Regions from separate parts of the Streptomyces sp. NPDC007875 genome, predicted to be linked through region 1. Evidence: riboswitches for the same ligand, from Rfam matches in the RefSeq annotation. Region 1 holds a riboswitch; each other region holds the start of a gene.
The links. A riboswitch is a leader RNA that binds a small molecule or an ion and turns the genes downstream of it on or off. The one in region 1 is predicted to bind cobalamin.
Positions count from the first base shown of each region.

Region 2: another riboswitch for cobalamin. It lies ahead of ACFYOY_RS28730 ((2Fe-2S) ferredoxin domain-containing protein); the one in region 1 lies ahead of metE (5-methyltetrahydropteroyltriglutamate--homocysteine S-methyltransferase).
Region 3: another riboswitch for cobalamin. It lies ahead of ACFYOY_RS09630 (cobalamin biosynthesis protein); the one in region 1 lies ahead of metE (5-methyltetrahydropteroyltriglutamate--homocysteine S-methyltransferase).
Region 4: another riboswitch for cobalamin. It lies ahead of ACFYOY_RS02450 (ribonucleoside-diphosphate reductase subunit alpha); the one in region 1 lies ahead of metE (5-methyltetrahydropteroyltriglutamate--homocysteine S-methyltransferase).

Region 1 covers NZ_JBIADZ010000009.1:245,884-251,672, forward strand. Annotated here, with positions in the region: gene metE (5-methyltetrahydropteroyltriglutamate--homocysteine S-methyltransferase) at 1-1,794, opposite strand, end outside; cobalamin riboswitch at 1,958-2,179, opposite strand; gene ACFYOY_RS20940 (hypothetical protein) at 2,318-2,527, opposite strand; gene ACFYOY_RS20945 (AraC family transcriptional regulator) at 2,675-3,589, opposite strand; gene ACFYOY_RS20950 (endo-alpha-N-acetylgalactosaminidase family protein) at 3,767-5,789, opposite strand, start outside.
Region 2 covers NZ_JBIADZ010000015.1:150,371-156,159, forward strand. Annotated here, with positions in the region: gene ACFYOY_RS28715 (DMT family transporter) at 1-136, shown strand, start outside; gene ACFYOY_RS28720 (hypothetical protein) at 189-530, opposite strand; gene ACFYOY_RS28725 (FAD-binding dehydrogenase) at 643-2,448, opposite strand; gene ACFYOY_RS28730 ((2Fe-2S) ferredoxin domain-containing protein) at 2,605-2,988, opposite strand; cobalamin riboswitch at 3,048-3,179, opposite strand; gene ACFYOY_RS28735 (NAD-binding protein) at 3,273-5,198, opposite strand; gene ACFYOY_RS28740 (hypothetical protein) at 5,422-5,643, opposite strand.
Region 3 covers NZ_JBIADZ010000004.1:66,412-72,200, reverse strand. Annotated here, with positions in the region: gene ACFYOY_RS09635 (cobyric acid synthase) at 1-1,590, opposite strand, end outside; gene ACFYOY_RS09630 (cobalamin biosynthesis protein) at 1,587-2,570, opposite strand; cobalamin riboswitch at 2,744-2,897, opposite strand; gene ACFYOY_RS09625 (hypothetical protein) at 3,082-3,330, opposite strand; gene ACFYOY_RS09620 (inorganic phosphate transporter) at 3,344-4,624, opposite strand; gene ACFYOY_RS09615 (class II aldolase/adducin family protein) at 4,975-5,661, shown strand; gene ACFYOY_RS09610 (alpha/beta hydrolase) at 5,787-5,789, shown strand, end outside.
Region 4 covers NZ_JBIADZ010000001.1:572,309-578,097, reverse strand. Annotated here, with positions in the region: gene ACFYOY_RS02455 (ribonucleotide-diphosphate reductase subunit beta) at 1-645, opposite strand, end outside; gene ACFYOY_RS02450 (ribonucleoside-diphosphate reductase subunit alpha) at 645-3,059, opposite strand; cobalamin riboswitch at 3,197-3,357, opposite strand; gene ACFYOY_RS02445 (GNAT family N-acetyltransferase) at 3,517-4,023, opposite strand; gene ACFYOY_RS02440 (hypothetical protein) at 4,089-4,253, opposite strand; gene ACFYOY_RS02435 (hypothetical protein) at 4,294-4,581, opposite strand; gene ACFYOY_RS02430 (IPT/TIG domain-containing protein) at 5,045-5,789, shown strand, end outside.

The DNA of each region.
Region 1 (5,789 bases):
GTCGCGCAGGGCGAGGGCGACCTGGCGGGCGGTGTCGCCAAGGGGCTGGTCGTCGCGGACGAAGGACCAGGCGAGCATGGTGACCGGGCCGGTGAGCATGCCCTTGACCGGGCGTTCGGTGAGGGACTGGGCGTAGGCCGTCCAGCGCACCGTCATCGGCTCGGGGCGCGCGATGTCACCGGCCAGGATCGGCGGGCGGACGTAGCGGGTGCCGTAGGACTGCACCCAGCCGTGCTGCGTGGCGAGATAACCGGTGAGCTGCTCGGCGAAGTACTGGACCATGTCGTTGCGCTCGGCCTCGCCGTGCACGAGCACATCCAGGCCGGTCGCCTCCTGAAACGAGATCACCTCCTGGATCTCGTCCTTGATGCGCTCCTCGTACCCGGCCGTGTCGATCCGGCCGCCGCGCAGATCGGCGCGGGCGGCGCGCAGTTCGCCGGTCTGCGGGAAGGAGCCGATGGTGGTGGTCGGCAGCAGCGGCAGGCGGAGGTGGGCGCGCTGGGCCGCGGCGCGTTCGGCGTACGGCTGGGAGCGGCGGACGTCGGCCTCGGTGACCGCGCCGGTGCGGGCGCGGACGGCCGGGTCGCGGGTGATGGGGGAGTTGGCGCGGGAGGCGAGGGCGGCCCGGTTCGCGGCCAGTTCGGCGGTGATCGTGTCGGTGCCGCGGGCCAGGCCCTTGGCGAGGGTGACGATCTCCGTGGTCTTCTGCCGGGCGAAGGCCAGCCAGCGCAGGATCTGCGGTGCGATGTCCCGCTCGGCCGCCGCGTCGAGGGGGACGTGCAGCAGCGAGCAGGAGGCGGACACGTCGACCCGGTCGGCAAGACCCAGCAGGGTGCCGAGCCTGGCCAGGGACTTCTCCAGATCGTTGACCCAGATGTTGCGGCCGTTGACGACACCGGCGACCAGCCGCTTGCGGGGCAGCCCGCCGACGGCGGCCAGCGCGTCCAGATTCGCGGCGGCGGCGTCCGTGAAGTCCAGCGCCAGCCCCTCGACCGGTGCCTTGGCCAGCACGGGCAGGGCCTCGCCGAGGCGGTCGAAGTACGAGGCGACCAGCAGCTTCGGTCGGTCGGCGAGGGCGCCGAGATCGCGGTAGGCGCGGCCGGCTGCGTTCAGCTCGGCCGGCGTGCGGTCCTGGACCAGGGCGGGCTCATCGAGCTGCACCCACTCGGCACCGGCCGCCCGCAGATCGGCCAGGACCTCGGCGTACACCGGAAGCAGGCGGTCCAGGAGGGTGAGCGGCTCGAAGTCCGCGGGCGCGCCGGGGGCGGGCTTGGCGAGGAGGAGGTAGGTGACGGGCCCGACCAGGACCGGCCGCGCCGCCAGGCCGAGGCCGAGGGCTTCCGTCAGCTCCGCGACCTGCTTGGCGGAGTCGGCCATGAACACCGTGTCCGGACCCAGCTCCGGAACCAGGTAGTGGTAGTTGGTGTCGAACCACTTGGTCATCTCCAGCGGCGCGACGTCCTGTGTGCCCCGCGCCATCGCGAAGTAGCCGTCGAGCGGGTCGGTGGCGACGGCGTCCCGGTGGCGGTCGGGGATCGCGCCGACCATGACGGTGGTGTCCAGCACGTGGTCGTAGTACGAGAAGTCACCCGTGGGAACTTCGTCGATGCCCGCCCCGGCCAGTTGCCGCCAAGTGGTGCTGCGCAGTTCGGCGGCGGTGGCCCGGAGCGCGTCGGCGGTGACGCGGCCCTTCCAGTAGCCCTCGATCGCCTTCTTCAGTTCCCGGTTCGGGCCCTGGCGGGGGTAGCCGTACACGGTGGCCCGTGCTGCCGCGGCCGCGGACTTCGGTGTCACGGAGATCTCCTTCGCGAGATGAATCCCTGAGATCCCGGCGACGGGAGGAGAACGCGAAGGGTGACAGACCGGACGCCGCGACCTCGCGCGGCAAGCGCGCGGTCGTCCGACCGGTATGTACGCCGACCCGCCCTCGAGGTCACCGGGTGTCCGCGCACGAGTCGTCCGTACGCGGGCAGATGGCAGGTCTTCGGACTCACGGGCGCGTCCTCTTGGGGAGGACACCTAGTGGCCGTCGCTTCCCAGATCCCTCTACCGGACCCAGTGCGTATGACGGCGGTCGTTCCCGCTCACCGCTGCGGGGCAGTCCCGGATTCCCACCGGGTTCCCTCTTACGACGCGTCCCGCCTGGCGGACGGGGCGAACCAGCTGCACCCGCCAGCCTACGGGGCCGTCCGGCGGTGTGCAGGGATCGGTCCGGTATTCGGGAGGGTGAAGTGGAACACGCGATGCCCGAGGGTACGGCCGGTGCCGCCCGGGCCGTGCACCGGCCGCACCCTCGTCCATCAGCGAGATCAGGGGGTCAGCACGCGCCGGAGTCCGATCCGCCCGCCAGATTGACCGGGACGGTGACGAAGGAGAACTGGTTGCTGGCGCAGACGCCGGGGAAGGTCGTGCTGCTGGAGTTGTTGACGGTGACATCGGGCGCGTCGTCCGCGAGGGCGCCGCCCGCGCCGACGGCGAGGGACGCGGCGGTGAGGGCGAGCGTGGACAGGGCGGTCCGGATACGCATGGGAACTCCTTGCTGAGGATCTGCCGCCGGATATGACCGGCTTCGCATGCATGGTGCCCCTTTGGTGGGGCAACCGCGGCCCACCGTCCCCCCAATGGCGGAAGCCGCCCCCCGCGGCCGTCCGGCCGGCCCAGGGCGCGCGTCCGGTCATCCTCCGCCGCGCCGTCCGTCGTCCGCCGGTGCGGAGGGCGGGATCGTCGGTGGACGGCTCGGGTCGGGGACGCGGTCGGTGAAGCCTCCGGGGACCGAGCGGCACTGCTGCTCGCGGAAGCGGACCGGTGCCGTGCCCACTCGGCGGGCGAACAGCCTGCTGAAGTAGGCGGGATCGTCGTAGCCGACGCGGCGGGCGATGGCGGCCACCGGCAGTTCGGTGCCGACGAGGAGTTCCTTGGCGCGGCCCAGCCGGATCCCGAGGAGGTAGTCCTTGGGGCTGCACCCCGCGCCGCGCCGTACCGCGGTGCGCAGTTCGGCCGGTGTCATGCCGTGCCGGGCGGCGTGTTCGATCACCGAGAGCGGCTGGAAGGCGTCCCGGGCCAGGGCCTGGAGCACCGGATGTCCGTCGGCACCGGTGTCGGCGCGGACGCGGCGGAGGGCGACGAGGAGTTCATGGACGGCGGCGGCGGTCTCGACCTCCAGGAACGGATTGCCCTGGCGCGCGGCGCGGGCGATCCGGCCGATGGCCGTACGGGCGGTGGCGGTGTCGGTGAGCGCGACCACGGGGCCGTCAGCGTCGAGATAGCCCAGGTCGGCGTAGGCGGCGGTGGCCGGTCCTGTGAAGTCGACGAACGCCTCGTCCCATCCGGTGTCCGGGTCCGGGGCGTAGTGGTGGGTGACCCCGGGGGTGAGCCAGAGCAGCGCGGGCGCGGTGACGGTGCGGCGGCGGCCGTCCGGGCCGCGGAACCATCCGCGGCCCGCGCTGATGACCACCGCCACATGGTGGTCCAGGACGCGCGGGCCGACCACGGGCAGGGCGCCGTGCTGGAGGCCGACACCCAGACAGACCAGGCCGAGCCGGTGATGGGCCGGGCTGGGTGTGAAGTACCGCATCCAGGTGTGATACATCCGCGGTCCCCTCCGGCCGGCTGCGTCCCATCACTCGCCGATCTTCGTCCACGGACCGCCCGGCCGCCAAGGGGAGGGGGAGCCCGGCGGGGGAGAGGGGCTTACCAGAGGTGGGGGTGGCGGAGGGAGCGGGGCCGTGCGGAGGTGCGTCCGCGCTGCCCCGCTCCCTCCGCCGTGTCAGTCCAGCTGCTCCACGGTGAAGGAGTCGAGCGTGAACTCCGCGGTACCGCTGTCACCGGTCTTCCGCAGCCCCACCCACATCTCGCCGTCCGCGGGCGCGGTGACGGTGTAGCTGTGGGTGGCCCGCCCGGTGGCGGCGGACAGGGGAGTGCGCGCCAGCTCGCGCGGTCCGGGTTCGTCCACGGCCGTGATCCATGCGTACTGACCGGCCGCCTCGTTGGCGTACGTCAGGCGCACCCGGTAGCGCCGCCCCGGGCGGAAGCGGGCGGTGTGGGGCACGGTGCGGTAGACGAGGCCCGCGTTCTCGCCGCGTGACTTGAGGGACTGGCCGCCTTCGAGCACATCGTCGATCACCTTGCCGTTCCATCCGGCCTGGGTGAACGGGGCGTGCCGCTGGGCGATATGGGTGCGGGGGTCGGTCACCCCGCCCGCGTCGCCCTTGACGAACGGGCCCCAGCCCTGTGGCACCCGCTCGAAGTCCTCGTACACCAGGGTGCCGGGCTTGGTGGTGCGCTGGGCCCGCACCACCCGCAGCCGGTCGAAGCGGACCCTGGCACTGCCGCCGGCCACCGCCAGGGCGAGGGTGACCGGTCCGCCGCCGTCCGGGACGGTGAACGAGGTGAACATCCGCTGGAAACGGGTGCCGTGTTTGCGGTCGGCGGCCATGTGGTTGACCGCGGTCGAGGTCTCGGTCCAGTTCTCCGCCGTGACGCCGTCGGCGGTGTGCACCCGCAGCGCGGCCCGCCGCCGCTCACCGGCCTTCGCCCCCACTTCCACCTGGACGGAGGCCACATAGCCGCCGGGGGCCAGCCGGTCGAGTCGCTGGCCGACGGTGGCAGCCGCGCCCTCGCCGACGACCAGTTCGTAGTCGCCCAGCGCGCTGCGTTCGACGGTGGCCGGGCCGGTGGTCTGCCAGCCGCGCAGCGATCCGGAGTGGAAACCGGGGTCGTACAGCGGGGTGCCCTCGCCCCAGCCGGGGGCCGCCTGGGCACGGGCTCGGGAGCGCAGCACCACATACGGGACGTCGGGGTCGGCGGTGATGCTGACCTGGCCGTCGTGCGCCGGCAGGGTGGCCGGCTCGGCGCGCCCCTGGTCGGTGAGGCGGTACAGCACCACGGACCGCTGCCCCGCCCAGCCGCGCGGCAGCCGCCAACGGGTGGTGCCACCCACCGGGTTGTAGTGGTGGAGCTTGGCCGGGTCGGTGGCCTCGCGCGGCTCCCAGGGCAGCAGATAGCCGCCGCCGTCGTAGACCAGCCGCCCGTCGGTGGTGATGCGGCGGACGCCCCCGGTGTCGGTGACCGAGGTGCGGCCGGGCCCCTCGAAGGTGATCTCGTGGTCGTCCCAGGTGCGGATGGGATACGCCTGGAGGTACTTGGCGGGCAGGCTGTGGGTCCAGATGAGCCGGTAGAAGGCGGTCCAGTCGGTCTTGCCGGTCCAGCCCTCGAAGTTGCCCATCCGGGGGATGCCCAGCAGGGTCGGCCACTTGTCGGCGAAGACGTCCTTCTGGTGGTTGCGGATGAAGCGGATGAGCCGGGAGTTGATACCGCGCGAGGTGTCCGGGCCGTAGTCGGTCTCGGTGGCCCAGTGCGACCACAGCGACGAGCGCTCCAGCCCGTGGCCCCATTCGGTGGTCAGGCGCCAGCCCTGGTCGCGCAGGGCCCGCTGGAGCCGGTCGGAGTTCCAGCCGGACTCGCGGAAGACGTCGATGTAGAGCGCGGTGAGGGCCGGGTCGGTGTCGTTCCGCAGGTCCTGGAAGCGCCGGATGATATCGCCGGAGACCAGGTCGCGGCGGGGGTCGATGCGGTAGGACTGGTCCAGCCAGTCCCACTGCTCGTCGTTTCTGTCGACCAGCGTCTCGGAGAAGGCGTTGGCCACCGGATAGGACTCGGTGGCGTTGACGTGCACCGCAAAGTCGCTGTTCCAGCGGCGCCCGGAGCGCAGCAGGGTGTTGAGGTCGGCCAGGCCGCCGGCGCGGGCGTTGTAGTTGCCCGCGTAGTCGGGGTGGGCGGAGTCATGGCCT
Region 2 (5,789 bases), on a different contig from region 1:
CGCCTGCCTGGCCGTCCTCACCACCCCCACAGCCGTTTCCAGGCGGCGCCGGCAGCCGCCGGAAGGCATGATGCCGCCACAGCGCGCAGCGGCGGAGCACACCGTTGCCCGGCCGGACCCGGGGCGGGTGCCGTAGCGGAGTCCGTCGACGAGCGGGACGGGCGGCGAAGGCTCCGCCGCCCGCCGCATCACTCCGCGGCGGAGAACCGCTCCGCGAGGTCGCGATGCCGGTCCGCGGCCAGCTTCGCCTGGGCCGTGCTGATGGTCGATCCGGGCATCCGCCCCAGCCGTTCGAGCTCGTCCGCGAAGCGCAGATGCTCCAGCCGCGCGTACTCACGGCAGGCGAGGCAGGTGACGTTCTCCGGACGCGGAGAGGTCATCGCGTACGGCGCCCGCAGCCCGCATCCAGTGGCGATGCGGCTCGGCAGGTCACCGGCCAGCCCGAAGGTGGACGCCATCATGTTGCGGACGGCGGCGACGCCGCGGACGACCTTCGACTCGACATGGATATGCGGATCGTCCCCGCCCATACACCCTCCCTGCCCCAGCGACTTCATGGGCCGGAGATGCTCCCGGCCGCCCGCGGACCGCAGGAGGAGTCTGCCATGTGCCCGGTGCGCCACCGCCCGTCCGCCCGCCGGTTCAGGTCGCGGTCGCGGCCGCCGCCGCACGGCCCGCGGCGCGGCCCGAGAACAGGCAGCCGCCGAGGAAGGTGCCCTCCAGGGAGCGGTAGCCGTGCACTCCCCCGCCGCCGAAGCCCGAGACCTCACCGGCCGCGTACAGGCCGGTGATCGGGTTGCCGGAGGCGTCCAGGACCCGGCCGGTGAGGTCGGTCTGGAGGCCGCCGAGGGTCTTACGGGTGAGGATGTTGAGGCGCACGGCGATCAGCGGTCCGGCGGACGGGTCCAGGATCCGGTGCGCGGAGGCGGTGCGGCTGAGCGTGTCCCCGGGGTAGGCGAGCGCGTTACGGATGCCCATGACCTGGACGTCCTTGGTGTACGGGTTGGCGATCTCGCGGTCGCGGGCCTCGATCTGCCGGGTGAGGTCCGCCAGGTCGATCAAGTGGTCGCCGGTCATCTTGTTCATGCCCGCGACCAGTTGAGGCAGGGAGGTGGCGACGACGAAGTCCTCGCCCTTGTCCCGGAACCGCTGGATCGGCTCGGGCGTCTGCCAGATGCGGGAGAGGAGCTGCAGGACGTCCTTGTTGGTCAGGTCCGGGTTCTGCTCGGAGCCCGAGAGCGCGAACTCCTTGGCGATGATCTTCTGGGTGGTGACGAACCAGGAGTAGTCATAGCCGGTGGCGGTGATCGTTCCGAGGGTGTGCAGGGTGTCGTAGCCCGGGATGTCGGGGGTGGAGAAGCGCTTGCCCTTCGCGTCGAACCACATCGACGAGGGGCCCGGCAGAATGCGGATGCCATGGCCCGGCCAGATCGGGTCGTAGTTTCTGAGGCCCTCCGTGTAGTGCCACATGCGGTCGGGGTTGACGATCCGTCCGCCCGCCTTCTCGGTGATCGCGAGCATGCGGCCGTCCACATACGCCGGGACGCCGGTGACCATGAACTTCGGCGGTGAGCCGAGCCGGTCGGGCCAGTTCCGCCGTACCAGATCGTGGTTGGCGCCGATACCGCCCGAGGTGACGATCACCACCGGGGCGTTGAATTCGAAGTGGCCCACCACGGTGCGCGAGGTGGGCTTGCCGCGGGCGGCGTCGCTCGGCTCCAGGATCGCACCGCTCACCCCCGTGACGGCACCGCCGGTGACCACCAGATCGTCCACCCGGTGCCGGAACTTGAAGGTCACCCGCCCGTCCTTCGCGGCCGCGCGCACCTTCTTCTCGAACGGCTCGACCACGGCCGGACCGGTGCCCCAGGTGACATGGAAACGCGGCACCGAGTTGCCGTGCCCGTCCGCGAGGCCGCCGCCGCGCTCGGCCCAGCCGACGATCGGGAACCACTGCACGCCGAGCCCGTGCAGCCAGGACCGCTTCTCTCCGGCCGCGAAGTCCACGTACGCCTCGGCCCATTTGCGGGCCCAGTAGTCCTGGCCGGCGGGATCGGAGACGCCGCGGTCGAAGCCGGCCGTGCCGAGCCAGTCCTGCCAGGCCAGTTCATGGGTGTCCTTGATACCCATCAGCCGCTGTTCCTCGGAGTCGACGAAGAACAGGCCGCCGAAGGACCAGAACGCCTGGCCGCCGAGGTTGCTCTCGGGCTCCTGGTCGAGGAGGAGCACCTTGCGTCCCGCGGCCGCCAGTTCCGCCGTGGCGACCAGCCCGGCGAGCCCGCCGCCGACCACGATGGCGTCCACGTCCGAGGACGCCCCGGAGGCGGCGAACGCCGGACCCGCCGCCTGGGCGAGCGCGACGCCGGCGAGCACACCGCCCGCCGCCGTCAGGGCGCGGCGGCGGCTGATCCCGGCAAGCGAGGCGGAATTCTCTGTGGAGTTCTCCATGGGCTGCCTTCCGGAAGGGGGTTCGGAGGGTCCGGGAGATGCGAAGGGGGTTGCCGCGACGGCAACATGTTACCGACGGTAGCCCACAGGGTGCGGGGCCGCCAGACTCCTGCTCCCAATGAGCAACTCCCGGAAGCCATAGGTGACTTCGGCCGGTCAGCGCCCACCGGATGACGGCTCGGGCGAGGCACGCCGCCGTGGTGAGAAGGCGTACAGATCGAGGATGTCGGGCAGCGGTGCCACACCGGGGCCGCCCGCCGTGACCCAGGCCACGATGTCCTCCGTCGCGTCCGCGTCGTTGACCAGGCCGAGCCATACCGGCCTGCCCCCGGCGGCACGTCCGGCCGCCGATGGCTGCACCACGATCACATTGGCCTGATCGCAGACGTCCAGGCACGCGGAGACGCGGACGGGCGCCTCCTCACCGAGCCGCGCGATCTGCGCCGCATGGTCGATTCCGGTCACCTTGGGGCTGCCGCAGCAGCAGTCCCGGCATACGGTCACCCGGCACGGCACCGGGTCGGTCGGCCTGACAGGCATGGCGCACCACCCTCCTCCGGGGAAGTCCGCCCCGGTTTCCGTCGAGGAGGCGACCGCGTGAGTCTCCTGGCTCTCGGGTCGATGCTCGTCCCGGCCTTCCCACCCGCACGTGTACGGGCAGTGGCCTCTTCGGGATCCGCTCGCCGATCACAGTGGCGGCACCGCGCCGGATTCACACCGGCTTCCTCGTTCCGCCGTCGCCTTTGTCGCCCGGCATCATCGCATCCCGGACACCGCCGCACCATGTGGCCCCCGCGCTCCCCAGAGCCACGGGCGGCTCGAGGTCAGTTGCGGCGGGCCGCCGCCCCCGCGAGGATTTCGCCCAGGCCCTGGCGGGTGGCCGCCAGCACCACACGGTCGTGCGGGCGCAGGACATAGCCGGGGTGCAGATCCCACACCAGGGCGGGCTCCTGGGTGGCGCCGTCGTAGGGAGGCGCCGCGGCGAGGTCGCGTTGCCGGTCGGCGGGTTCCGCCGCGTCCAGCGCTATCACCCGCCAGGCACCCGGTGCGAACGCCTCGGCGACGGTCCGTCCCTCCAGTTGCGGATGCCCGGCGACATGCAGGGCGGCGAAGAGCAGCACCCGGCGCTCGACCGGTATGGCACCGAGGATCTGACGCCCCATCATCGCCCCGGCGAACGCCGGGGCCGCCAGGCTGGAGACGCTGCGGCTGCGGGTGAGGGCCCGTGGATGGGCCGCGCGCAGCGTGCGGTAGACGGCGGTGGCGAAGCGGTCGTCGTACAGGCGCAGTGCCACCCGCAGCCGAGGCTTGACCGAGCGGGCGTACAGCGTCGCCTCCAGGTTGGTGGTGTCGACGCTGGTCAGGGCGAGCAGGGAGTGTGCCCGCTGGATCTTGGCGGCCTCCAGAACACCCTCCTGGGTGACATCGCCGATGACCGTCGGCACCCCCAGCCTGCGGGCAAGCGGGATGCCGCGCGCCCCGGGGTCCTCTTCCACGCACACCACGGGGATGTCCATCTCCCGGAGTCTGGCCAGGACCCGGGTGCCGACCTTGCCGAGCCCGAGCAGCACAACGTGGCCGGAGAGGCCGCGCGGAGGGCGGCGCAGCGCTGAGGCGGTGCGGAAGGTGCCCAGCGCTTCGAGCGCGGCGGCCACCAGGACGGGCAGCATCAGCAGCCCGGTCAGCCCGGACAGCAGTTGGAGGACCTTGCGTCCGGTCGGCTCGTCGAGCGCCGGGTCGTCGATCGCCAGCACGTCCAGCACCGTGAGGTAGGCGGCGCGGAGCAGACCGGCTCCGGTGAGCTGCCAGGAGGCGATGGTGAGGGCGAGCACGGCGATCGCCATTCCGGCGACGGACCAGCGCAGCCGGCGGGAGAACAGTGAGGCGAGGGGCAGTCTGCGGGTGCCTAGCCGCCGTGGCGGCAGCGGTGAGCCGGTGGCGGAGACGGCCTCGAGCACCACCGTGTCGCGCCCGGTGGCGGCGGCCACCTCCTCGTCTCCGGGCAGCAGCTTGGGCCCTTCGTCCCCGCTGCTGTCGGAGCCCTCGCTGCCGCCGGGGTCGCTGGTGGTGGACGAGAGCAGGGCGAGGGTGCACAGCCCGGGGCGGGCGACCTCGTCGGGGCCGGGTGGGGTGCGCTCGGCCGCGCGCAGCAGCAGCCCGTCGGCCTGGAGCACTTTGCTGGTGCCCGCGACGGCGGTGGCCGCCAGGGCCGGGGCCGCGGTGTCGGCGTCCGACAGTACGGTGGTGGTGGCGTCCAGCTCCGCCGGGTCCATACCGGGATCGGCCACCCGCGCCGCCTCGTCGAGGAGTTCCTCCAGATGCTGGCCGAGCTTGCGGTTGTAGAGCCGGATCACCAGCCGCAGCCGGGGGTTGAGGCGGCGGGCGCGGAGGGCGGCGTGGATGTTGGCCTCGTCGTCGTCATGGACCAGGGCGAGCGCCGTGGCATGCTCCACACCCGCCTCGGTCAGCACCTCTTCGTCCAGCGCCGGGACCTCCATGACCCGCACTCCCTCCTCCGGAGCGGGGTCGTCCGGGGTCTGCCGGGGCAGCGGGACCCGTCCGACGGCCGCGCTGAACCGGCCGAAGAGCGCGGAGGTACGGCCACCCGGCCGCCATCCCGCCACCTGCTGCCCGGCCGGATCCGCCAAGGGGGCGCCGCCGGGGATGACGACCGTCACCCGTGCCCGGTAGACGTCATGGAGCTCGGCGGCGAGGCGGTGGGCGAGCGCGTCGTCACCGCAGACGACCATGTGGGCCGTCGCCGAAGGGGACGGCGGGTCGGAGGTGGAGGTGGAGAACACGACGGCGAAGCCCCCCGTTGGTCCGTGATGCCGTGGGTCATCCGGGCGGGGTACGGTGGCCGCGGTCTCCGGCGGCCGGCACCCGCGCGCCGGCGGTCATGATCAGACCGTACCTGGTGGGCCGCCCAAGGGAGTTGGGCACCGGGGGCGGGCGGCCGGGCGCCCCATGTGCTCACTCCCCGGGGGCTCCGCAGCGCGCACAGCGAGCGAAGGGCGCGGTGTCCTGGATCGCGCCGCAGTCGGCGCAGACCCGATCCAGCCAGCAGGCGGACTCCCCGCCCTCGGGGTCGGCGGGACCCGGGGTCGGGGCCGGGTTCGGGGCCGGGGCCGGGTTCACCTTCTCCCGGTTCGCCGTCTCCCGGTCCGGGTCGCCGGGTCGAGCCGTGCCGCTCATCGTGTGCGCCTCCCTGTCCGGACCGTACGCGGGTCCATCCGCCGACCCTCCACCCGTGGCTCCGTCCCGGGAAGCGGCCCAGCCATAGATCCGATCTCTCAGGCACCAATAACCCTTGACGGGGCGTAATGACGCCCAACCCCTCC
Region 3 (5,789 bases), on a different contig from region 1:
CAGCCCCTCCGGGACGCCCTTCTCGATGAGCCGCAGCAGTGCGTCGGTGTCGGCGTGTTCCTCGATCAGGTCGCCGAGCCGGTCGAGTTGCTCCTCGCGCAGCTCGCCGAAGCGGGTGTCCGGCGCCGGTACGAATGCCCGGCCCGCCGCGGCGGCCACCCGGCGCAGAAACGCCCGCCGGAAGCCGTCGCTCTCCAGCGAGCCGTGCCAGTGGGTGCCCCACACCGAGCCCACCCGGCAGCCGTCCAGGAAGGGCTCCTCGGCCCCGTCGAGCAGCTCGGCGACCCCGTGGTGGATCTCGTAGCCCTCCACCCGCTCGCCGAGCGCCTCGCCCACCGGCCGGGCCAGGGTCTTCTCCGCCGCGAACCGCACCCGCACCGGCAGCAGTCCGAGCCCGGCGACCGTCCCGGCCTTCGACTCGACCTCGTCCTCGATGCGCTCCCCGAGCACCTGGAAGCCGCCGCAGACGCCCAGCACCGGACGGCCCTCGGCGGCCCGCCGGGCGATCGCGTCGGCGAGCCCGCGCTCACGCAGCCACTCCAGCGCCCTTACGGTGCCCCGGGTGCCCGGCAGCACCACCAGATCGGCGTCGGCCAGCTCCTCCGGCCGGTCCACGAACCGCACGATCACGCCCGGTTCGGCCGCCAGCGCGTCCACGTCCGTGAAGTTGGACATCAGCGGCACGGCGGCCACCGCGATCCGCAGGACGTCCGCGCCGTAAGGGGGCGCCACGACGCTCTCCCGCACCGTGCCGCGCAGCGACATCCGAAGTCCGTCCTCCTCGTCGATCCCCAGCCCGTGGGCGAACGGGAGCACACCGACGGTCGGGCGCCCGGTGAGGTCGCGCAGCATGTCCAGACCGGGCTCCAGAAGGCTCACATCGCCGCGGAACTTGTTCACCAGATAGGCGGCCACATGCCGTTGGTCCGCCGCCGACAGCAGCGCGGTGGTGCCGAAGAAGGACGCGAAGACGCCACCGCGGTCGATGTCGCCGACCACCACGACCGGAAGCCCGGCGGCGCGCGCCAGCCCCATGTTGACGATGTCGGTGCGGCGCAGGTTGATCTCGGCCGGGCTGCCCGCGCCCTCGCAGATCACCGCGTCATGGGTGCGCCGCAGCTCCTCCAGGCACTCCGTGACGGTCCCCAGCAGCGCCTCCCGCCCCGAGGCCCGCGTGCGCCCGGGGGAGGCCGCGTCCGACGGCGGGTTCGCCGTGGGCCCCGACCGCCCGAAGTACCCGCGCGCGCTCAGCTCGCCCACCGGCTTGCCCAGCAACACCACTTGGCTGCTGCGGTCGCTGCCCGGCTTCAGCAGGACCGGGTTCATCAGCGCGCTCGGCTCGACGCGCGCTGCGGCGGCCTGCATGGCCTGCGCCCGCCCGATCTCCGCCCCCTCCCGGGTGACGAAGGAGTTGAGCGACATGTTCTGCGCCTTGAAGGGGGCCACGCTGACGCCCTGACGGGCGAGCCACCGGCAGATCCCGGCCGTCACGACGCTCTTGCCCGCGTCGGAGGTCGTGCCCGCGACGAGCAGCCCCCCGCCCCGCGCCCCGGAACCGTTGGTGCCGCCCTTACCGCGTATCCCGCTCATCCACCGCCCCTTCCCAAGGCCTGAGGCCGCCCCGTCAACGCCCTCAGGACCGGCCGGGCCGCCACGGACACCCCGAGTGCCAGGACGCCGACGCGCCGCGACAGCCGTATCGCCCGCTCGATGTCGGCCGACTCCACCGGCCGCCCGCCGGAGTTGAGTACCGGCCGGTGCTCGGCCCGGCCGCCGTAGGTGAGGGTGCCGCCCAGCCGCACCCCGAGCGCGCCCGCGAACGACGCTTCCACGGGGCCCGCGTTGGGGCTCGGGTGGCGCCGGCCGTCGCGCCGCCAAGCGCGCCGTGCACCGCGCGGATCGGGGCCCGCGAGTGTCGCCAGGGCCGCCGTAAGGCGGGCACCGGGCCAGCCGGCCACATCGTCCAGACGGGCCGCCGCCCAGCCGAACCGCCGGTAGCGCGGCGACTTGTGGCCCACCATGGCGTCCAGGGTGTTGACGGCGCGGAAGCCGATGAGTCCCGGTACGCCGCCCACGGCGCCCCACACCAGCGCGCCCACGACGGCGTCGGAGGTGTTCTCGGCGACCGATTCGACGACCGCGCGGGCGATCTGCGGTCCGTCCAGCGCCTGAGGATCGCGGCCGCACAGATGCGGCAGCCGCTCCCGGGCGACCTCCAAGTCCCCCGTGGCCAGGGCTCCGCCGACGGCCCGTGCCTCACGGCCCAGCGTCGTACCGCCCAACACGGCCCAGGTGGCGGCGGCGGTCAGCGCGGCCTCCGCGCCACCGCGCCCGCCGAGGGCCCGTACGGCGCGGGTCAGCAGCGCGGCACCGGCGGCCGCGCCGCCCGCGCACAACGCGGTGTGCAGGGCCCCGTAACCGCGGTGGTCCCGCCACAGCCGGCGCTCGGCGGCCGCGGCGGCGCGCCCGAACGCGGCGACCGGATGGCCGCGGCGCGGATCGCCGGTGGCGAGATCACCGAGGAAGCCGAGGGCCGCGCCGCACGCGAACGAGGCGTGATCGGCACGCATTCGTCAGGCCGCCGTCACGCCTCGGCGCGGCGGCACATGACCAAAGGGGCCAGGGGGGCCGAAGGGGCCGGAAGAGCCAGGGCGGACAGAGGAGACTGGCGGCGTGGCGGTGCCGGGCATGGCGGTATGTCCTCACTCAGGGTCCGCGCCCTGGTTCGACTGACCGGCGGTGAAAGTCTCCTGGCTCCCGGATCCGCGCCCCTCCCGGTCTTCCAGCCCCGCGTACGGAAGGAACCGCACGGTCGAGCCGTGACCCCATACAGGCGATGGGAGAGTGCTCCCCGGTGACAGTGGCGGGACCGCGCCGGATTCTCACCGGCTTCCTCTCCTGCCGCCGTTTGGCTCGGGAAGTCCACCATGGGCCGCGAATGGCCGTCAACTCGCATATGACCCATGACGCCCGAGTGTGCCGAGCCCCACAGACGGCGGCCGCACACGAGGCGGCCGCCGGACGGTCGGCGCTGGTCAGCGCCACCATCCGGCGGCCGGTGGGTCGATGAGGACGCGAGCCTCAGGCGACGATCAGATAGATGCCGTACGCCACGGCCGCGGCGCACAGCGCGAAGCAGGTGTATGCGCCGGTGCGCGCGAGCGCGGAGGCGCCGACCGCGCCACCGGACACGGCTGCCGCGCCGCCCTGCTCCGGCGCCGCCTTACGGGACGTCCCGAGGATGCCCAGGGTGAAGACGCCCACCATGCCGACGGTCACCGCGAGGCTGACGCCGAAGACCTGGCCGAGTGCCGCCCAGTCGATGCTCATGTTCCGTGGCTCCTTAGCGGGTGGTGCTGCTCGCGGCGGCGGGGGTGGGGGTCTGGTCGAGGGTGTGCTCGGCGATGCCGCTCTCAGGGGCGGCCTCGGCCGCGCTCTCGGGGGCGGAGGGCTTCGTACCCGCGGGCGGTGGGGCCACGGACCGCAGGGCGGCCGTGACGGCGCCCACCGGCTCGTGTGCGCCGACCTCGTTGACGTTGGTGTGGTCCACGGGCTTGCGGCGCGACAGCGCCCAGATCGCCCCGCAGGCCAGGACGGCGAGCACGGCCACCGCCGTGATCCCCGCGTTGCCCTGGTCGGCCAGCAGCGCGGCGCCGCCCGCCACCAGGCCCGCGGCCGGGAGGGTCAGCACCCAGGCGGCCACCATGCGGCCGGCGGTCGACCAGCGCACCACCGCGCCCTTACGGCCGACACCCGCACCCATGACGGCGCCGGAGCAGACCTGGGTGGTGGACAGCGCGAAGCCGATGTGGGAGGAGGCGAGGATGACGGTCGCGGCGCCGGTCTGGGCGGCGAAGCCCTGCGGCGGCTGGATGTCGGTGATGCCCTTGCCCATGGTGCGGATGATGCGCCAGCCGCCCAGGTAGGTGCCGAGCGCGATGGCCAGGCCCGCCGAGACGATGACCCACAGCGGCGGGTCGGAGTCGGGCGCCACCACGCCCCCGGTGACCAGCGCCAGGGTGATCACGCCCATCGTCTTCTGGGCGTCGTTGGTGCCGTGGGCCAGGGAGACCAGGGCGGCCGAGGCGATCTGCCCCGCGCGGTAGCCCTTCGCGGTGTCCTCCGAGGAGCGGCCGCGGCCGAGCCGGTAGGTGAGCCGGGTGGCGGCCAGCGTGGCGATGCCGGCCACGACCGGCGCGGCGACGGCGGGTATCAGGACCTTCATGACGATCGCGTCGCCGTTGACCCCGTCCAGGCCGACGGAGACCACCGTGGCGCCGATCAGGCCGCCGAACAGGGCGTGCGAGGAGCTGGAGGGGAGTCCGGCGAGCCAGGTCACCAGATTCCACAGGATCGCCCCGACCAGTCCCGCGAAGATCACTTCTGGTCGGATACCGGAGCCCTCGTCGATGATCCCGCCGGAGATGGTCTTGGCCACCTCCACGGACAGGAACGCGCCGACGAGATTGAGGACGGCCGACATCGCCACCGCCACCCTGGGACCGAGTGCTCCCGTGGAGATGGTGGTGGCCATGGCGTTAGCCGTGTCGTGGAAGCCGTTTGTGAAGTCGAACACCAAGGCCGTGACGATCACGATCCCGATGAGAAGCGTGATGTGTTCCATACACCCGGTCAATCAGTTCGAAGGTCGTTAGTGGCACGGTGAACGTAAGGAGGCAGGGTGAACGGAAGATGAACTGAGCAGGGCATCAGGGTGACGTGGTTGCGGGAGTGCTAAAGCCTGATGAATTCAAGCCTACTTTCCTATGTCGTACGGGGGTTGGGCCTCGGCCGAGGACTACTGGAGGAGGCCCCGGGACCGGCCCCGCGGCCGCCCGCCGTTCACCCTCGTCCACCCGCACGGGGGCGGGTGCCCACGAGGCGCGGTCGTAGACATGCGCCGCGCCCGTTCCGGTCCCGCCATCGCCCGGCCGCCGGACGCCTGGGAGGATCGGGCCTCGGAGGTGAGGGCAGGTGACCCAGTCGCGATCCACGCGGCAGCCGCAGCCGCGGCTGACCCACCCCCTGCGCCAGGCATGGACGCAGGTGGTGAGAACGGCCCGCAGAACCACCGCCGACGGCCTGGTCGTCGGCACTTCGGGCAATGTCTCGGCCCGGGTCGGCGACACCGTGCTGGTGACCCCGAGCGGCGTCCCCTACGACCGGCTCGGCCCGCGGGACGCCGTCGCCGTCGACCTCGACGGACAACAGGTCCTCGGCACGCTCGAGCCCACCAGCGAGCTGCCCATGCACCTGGCCGTCTACCGGGAGACCGACGCCGAGGCCGTGGTCCATACCCACGCCGTCCACGCCACGGCCGTATCCACGCTCGTCGACGAGCTCCCCGCGATCCACTACATGACCGCCGCGCTCGGCGGACCGGTCCGCGTCGCGGCCTACGCGCTCTACGGAACGGACGAACTGGCCGACGCCATGATCGATGCGCTGCGCGACCGCAGCGCCTGTCTGCTGCGCAACCACGGCACCGTCGTCCACGGCGCCACCCTGGACCAGGCGTACGACCGCACCGCCCAGCTCGAATGGATGTGCCGGGTCTGGCTCACCGCGGTCTCCGTCCCCGGCCGCACCCCCACCCTGATCCCGCCGGACGAGCTGCGGCGCGCCGCGGACAAGCTCAGCGGCTACGGCCAGCCGAGCTGAGCCCGGCCGGGCCGCCGGGCACGCGCCCGGGCCCCGCACCGCACGCGCTCCGGCCCCGGCCGGACGGTCACCCGGCCGAGCACGCCCGCTGGCCGGGGGCCGCCTCCCCGCCCACACTGGGAGGGATG
Region 4 (5,789 bases), on a different contig from region 1:
CGACTCATCGCGGAACACCCAGTTGGTGCCCGTCGCCAGGCCGTGCAGCAGCCCGCGCGAGCGCAGCCAGTACACGTACGCGAAGGCGCCGTAGAAGAACAGCCCCTCGATACAGGCCGCGAAGCAGATCAGGTTGAGCAGGAAGCGGCGGCGGTCCTCCTTGGTCTCCAGCCGGTCGATCTTCTCCACCGAGTCCATCCAGCGGAAGCAGAACTCCGCCTTCTCCCTGATGGAGGGGATGTTCTCGACGGCGGCGAAGGCCGCGGCGCGGTCGTCAGGATCGGGGAGGTAGGTGTCCAGCAGCGTCAGATAGAACTGGACATGCACCGCCTCCTCGAAGAGCTGCCGCGACAGATACAGCCGCGCCTCGGGGGAGTTGATGTGCTTGTACAGCGTCAGCACCAGGTTGTTGGCCACGATCGAGTCGCCGGTCGCGAAGAAGGCGACCAGACGGCCGATCAGATGCTGCTCACCGGGGGAGAGCTTGGCGAGGTCGGTGACGTCGGAGTGGAGGTCGACCTCCTCCACGGTCCAGGTGTTCTTGATCGCGTCGCGGTAGCGGTCGTAGAACTCCGGGTACCGCATCGGCCGCAGGGTGAGTTCGAAGCCCGGGTCGAGCAGGTTCTTCTGGGACGTGGGGGACATTACTGGCAGGCCTCGCAGGACTCGGGGTTTTCCAGGGAGCAGGCGATCGCGTCGGCCTCGGCCGGAGCCTGCTGTACGGGGATGGGGGCAGGGGCGGGTGCGTTGGCCGCGGCGCCGCCGCCACGGGCGCTCTGGGCGATCCGGGTGGCCGGACGCGAGCGCAGGTAGTACGTGGTCTTGATGCCGCGCTTCCAGGCGTACGCGTACATCGAGCTGAGCTTGCCGATGGTCGGCGAGGCCATGAAGAGGTTCAGCGACTGGCTCTGGTCGAGGTACGGGGTGCGGGCCGCCGCCATCTCGATCAGGGCGCGCTGCGGGATCTCCCACGCGGTGCGGTACAGGTCCCGTACGTCCGCGGGCACCCAGGAGAACTCCTGGACCGAGCCGTTGGACTCGCGCAGCGCCTCGCGGGTCTGGGCGTCCCAGACGCCCAGCTTCTTGAGGTCGTCCACCAGATACGAGTTGACCTGGAGGAACTCCCCGCTGAGCGTTTCGCGCTTGAAGAGGTTGGAGACCTGCGGCTCGATGCACTCGTAGACGCCCGCGATGGAGGCGATGGTCGCGGTCGGCGCGATCGCCAGCAGCAGCGAGTTCCGCATCCCGGACTTCGCCATCCGGGTGCGCAGCGCCTCCCAGCGCTCCGGCCAGGTGGCCACCGCGTCCGTGTAGTGGTCCGGGTGCAGCACACCGCGCGCGGTGCGGGTCTCGGACCAGGCCGGGTGCGGGCCGTGGCGCTCGGCGAGCTCGCAGGACGCCTCGTACGCGGCGAGCATGATGCGCTCGGAGATCCGGGTGGAGAGCGCCTTGGCCTCGGGCGAGTCGAACGGCAGCCGCAGCCGGAAGAAGACGTCCTGCAGCCCCATCAGGCCCAGGCCCACCGGCCGCCAGCGGGAGTTGGAGGCCCCGGCCTCGTCCGTCGGGTAGAAGTTGATGTCCACCACGCGGTCGAGGAAGGTCACGGCGGTGTGGACGGTGGCGTCGAGGCGCTCCCAGTCCAGCTGCCCGTCCTCGTCCAGGTGCGCGGCGAGGTTGACCGAGCCGAGGTTGCACACGGCGGTCTCGCCGTCGTTGGTGACCTCCAGGATCTCGGTGCACAGGTTCGAGGAGTGGACGACCCTGCCGGGCTCGGCGGTCTGGTTGGCGGTGCGGTTGGCGGCGTCCTTGAAGGTCATCCAGCCGTTGCCGGTCTGCGCGAGGGTGCGCATCATCCGGGCGTACAGCTGCCGCGCCGGGACCTGCTTGACCGCCCGCCCCTCGGCCTCGGCCTTCCGGTACGCGGCGTCGAACTCATCGCCCCACAGGTCCACCAGATCGGGCGCGTCGACCGGGGAGAACAGCGACCAGTCGGCGTCCGCCTCGACCCGGCGCATGAACTCGTCCGGGATCCAGTGGGCGATGTTGAGGTTGTGGGTGCGGCGGGCCTCCTCGCCCGTGTTGTCCCGCAGCTCCAGGAACTCCTCGAGGTCCGCGTGCCAGGTCTCCAGATAGACGCAGGCCGCGCCCTTGCGCCGGCCGCCCTGGTTGACGGCGGCCACCGAGGCGTCGAGTGTGCGCAGGAACGGCACGATGCCGTTGGAGTGCCCGTTGGTGCCCCGGATCAGCGAACCGCGCGCCCGAATACGGGAGTAGGACAGGCCGATGCCGCCCGCGTGCTTCGACAGCCGTGCCACCTGGTGGTAGCGGTTGTAGATCGAGTCCAGCTCGTCCAGCGGCGAGTCCAGCAGATAGCAGGACGACATCTGCGGATGCCGGGTGCCGGAGTTGAACAGCGTGGGGGAGCTGGGCAGATACGACAGCGTGCTGGTCAGCCGGTACAGCTCGGCCACATCGTCCAGCGCCCGCTCCGAGAGGTCCTCGGCGAGCCCGCAGGCCACCCGCAGCAGGAAGTGCTGCGGGGTCTCGATCACCTGACGGGTGATCGGGTGGCGCAGCAGATAGCGGCTGTAGAGGGTGCGCAGTCCGAAGTAGCCGAAGCGCTTGTCGGCGCCGTCGGCCAGGGCCCGCTCCACCAGCGCGTCCAGCCGTGCGGCGTGGGCGGCGGCGAACTTGGCGGTGGAGTCGGCCAGCAGGCCCTCACGGTGGCCCACCTGGACGGATGTGGAGAAGGAGACCGCGCCCTGCCCGGCCGCCTCCTCCGTGATGGTGAGCGCCAGCAGTCGCGCGGCCAGCCGCGAGTACTCCGGCTCCTCGGCGATCAGCCCGGCCGCCGCCTCGGTCGCCAGGCCGCGCAACTCCGCCTCGTCCGAGCCGGGATGGCGGCCGCGCAGGGCGGCGGCCGCGACCTTGCCGGGGTCGGTGGCGGGCAAGTCGGCGGTGAGTCCGGTAAGCGTCCGTAGCAGGGCGGTTCCGGGCGCGTCGTGCGCTGCCTGAGAAACCGCCTGCTCTGAAACCGGATCTGCGGGCGCGATGGTCACTGAGGTGCTCTCCCTCGCTCGGCCGGGGCCACGAGGGGAGGCGCGATGGGCGCGTACGGGCATGCCGATGCCGCACTCCTCGTACGCCAGGCACACCACGCAGCGTCCATCGGCCCAACCCTCGAGGCCGGGGGACGTGTTCACACAGGGCCGTCGGCAGGTGCTCGGACTTACGGGCACGCCGCATAAGCGCACACGTACACCGTTGCGGGACAGTTCCGGATTCCCACCGGATTCCCCTGCGGCGACAGCGAGGACGAGCATACATCTTGTGTCGACCGACGCACGCACCCCCATATCTTGTGTCGTGAGGTGCGGAGTTTCGCATGAATGTGCTAATGCGTTCCGGAGGTGGCCCGTGACCTGGGGCCCGTGGCAGCCCGCAGCCGGGCGCGCACACAAGCCCGTGACCCGTCGCGCACGCGAGCCCATGGCCCAGGGCGCACGCCGCCGGTCGTCACAGCTCCACCGTGAACGCCCACAGGGTGAGGTCCAACTCGGCTATCGGCGACCAGTCGCGCTCCGGGGCCCGCACGAACCCCAGCCGCTCGTACAGCCGGTGGGCGGCGGTCATGGACTGCTGGCTGCTGATCACGATCCGCCGCAGCCCCAGCGCGCGCCCCCGGTCCAGGCAGGCGCGCACCAGCGCCTCGGCCGCCCCGCGCCGCCGCGACTCCGCCCGCACGGCCAGCATCCGGAACTCGCCCTCGCCAGGCCGGGCCAGCTCCGCATACGCGCCGCCGTACACCGCGAACGCCACGGCCCCCAGCACCTCGTCACTCGCCGCGTCCGCCGCGACCAGCAGCTCGGCCTCGGCGGCCCGGCGCCGGGCGTCGCGCAGGGTGGTGAGATATGGATCACTGTCGCCGAAGTCCAGGAGCCCGTCACCGAGATACACCTGCGCGGTGAGCTCCCCGATCCCGTCCAGCTCCTCGTCCCGCGCGCGCCTGATCGTGATGTCCATGGCCGCAGTCTGCCGCACACCACTGACAATCGGGCCGCCATGCCGTCACTCGCCGGTCTTCGCCGTCACTGGACGGCGGTGTTGATCACTCCGGTGGAGCCCGCGCGCTTGTTGGCGGCGTCGGCTTCCTGATAGGTGAAATAGCGCCGGACCGTGCCGTCCGGCAGCGTCAACTCATAGACGACAACGGGTCGCGGGCCACGTGTCCCTCCGCCGCAGTTGCAGGCCATGGCTGCCGTTCCTTTCCCTCGAGTCCAGTACGGGTCGGTGTCAGTCCAGCCACCGCGAGGCGACCCCGGCGAGGTAGGAGAGCGTCAGGGCGGTGGCCGGGAGGTGGAACCACGCGGTGGTGTGCAGCAAGGAGGCGTAGACGGCGATGGCGCCGGCCACCCAGGTGCTGGTGCACCAGCCGCAGTTGACGAGGTAGGAGGGCCGGGAGTCGTCGCCGAAGCGGTCGGCGACCCAGGTTCTGAACTCCGCCGCCAGCGTGTCCTTGGTGATGAAGCGGGTGATACGGCAGGTGGTGCCGAGGGCGAGGAGGAACGCGGCGAGGCTCATCGGATCGATCCCTCCCCGGGTGGTCCCGCACGGGTTGGCACTGCCGATGTCACTCATTAGAGGCACGGTGGAGGACGGCAGGCCATACTCCGGCCGCGCGTTCCCCCGAATAGCGGAGCGCTTGTCATACAAGCTCGCCGCCAGGCGCGCCCAGATGCGCCAAACGAGTGATGGCAGCCCCGGAACCTTGAGCGATGGGGGCGGGCGTGGATAACTGGAAACGTGCCACCGAGGGTGCCCCATACCTCATAGGCCATCCAGGAGCCGGGCGTTCGTCCCGTAGCTCCGCTCTCACCCGGCGCATCGCTCCCGCGCTCTGACCGGCCGCCCGGCGGCTTTCCGTTCCTCCGGTGCCGGCCTGCCTCGACCGCGCGGCGACGACGAGGCGTTGACCAGCGGCTTGCCCACGACATCGGCATGCCGTCGGCGCGTATCACCCGAACCCTTCCCGGGAGGACCAACCATGACCTCGACCGCTCTCGCGACCGCCGCCCCCACCGCGGCCAACTGGCCCCCGTCGCAGGTGGGGCCGCCGTTGCTGCTGTCCGTGGTGCCCAACTCGGGCCCCGCCGCCGGTGGGAACCTCGTCCAGCTCAACGGGCAGAACCTGCGCAACGTCATCAGCGTGACCTTCGGCGGCGTGCCCGCGCAGATCGTCAGCCAGAGCAGTTCCGGTGGCGGCGGCTGGGATGGTGACTGGGGCGGCGGCTGGGGTGGCGGTGGCTGGCCCGGAGGCGGCGGCTGGCCGGGCAATCCCACCAACGACATCGTCGTGGTGATAGCCCCGCCGCACGCGCCCGGGCCCGTCCAGGTCCTGGTCACCACCACCGCCGGCACCAGCAACAGCCAGCCGTACACCTACGTGGCGCCGACGCCGCCCACCGCCTTCTCCATCACCCCGACCGTGGGACCGACCACCGGCGGCACCCTGTACGTGATCACGGGCACCAATCTGACCGGGGTCACCAGTGTCACCTTCGGCGCGAACCCCTCGGCGATCCTGACCATCAACCCGGGCGGGACCAGCCTGATCGGCATCACCCCGGCAGGCCCGCCCGCGGGCGGCAACGTCACCGTCACGCTGAGCGGCCCGGGCGGCAGCACCACTGTCCCCGGCGGTTTCACCTACTTCGTCGCGCCGCCCGCCCCGGTGCCCACCAACATCACGCCCAACACCGGACCTATCGCCGGCGGCACCGCGTTCACCA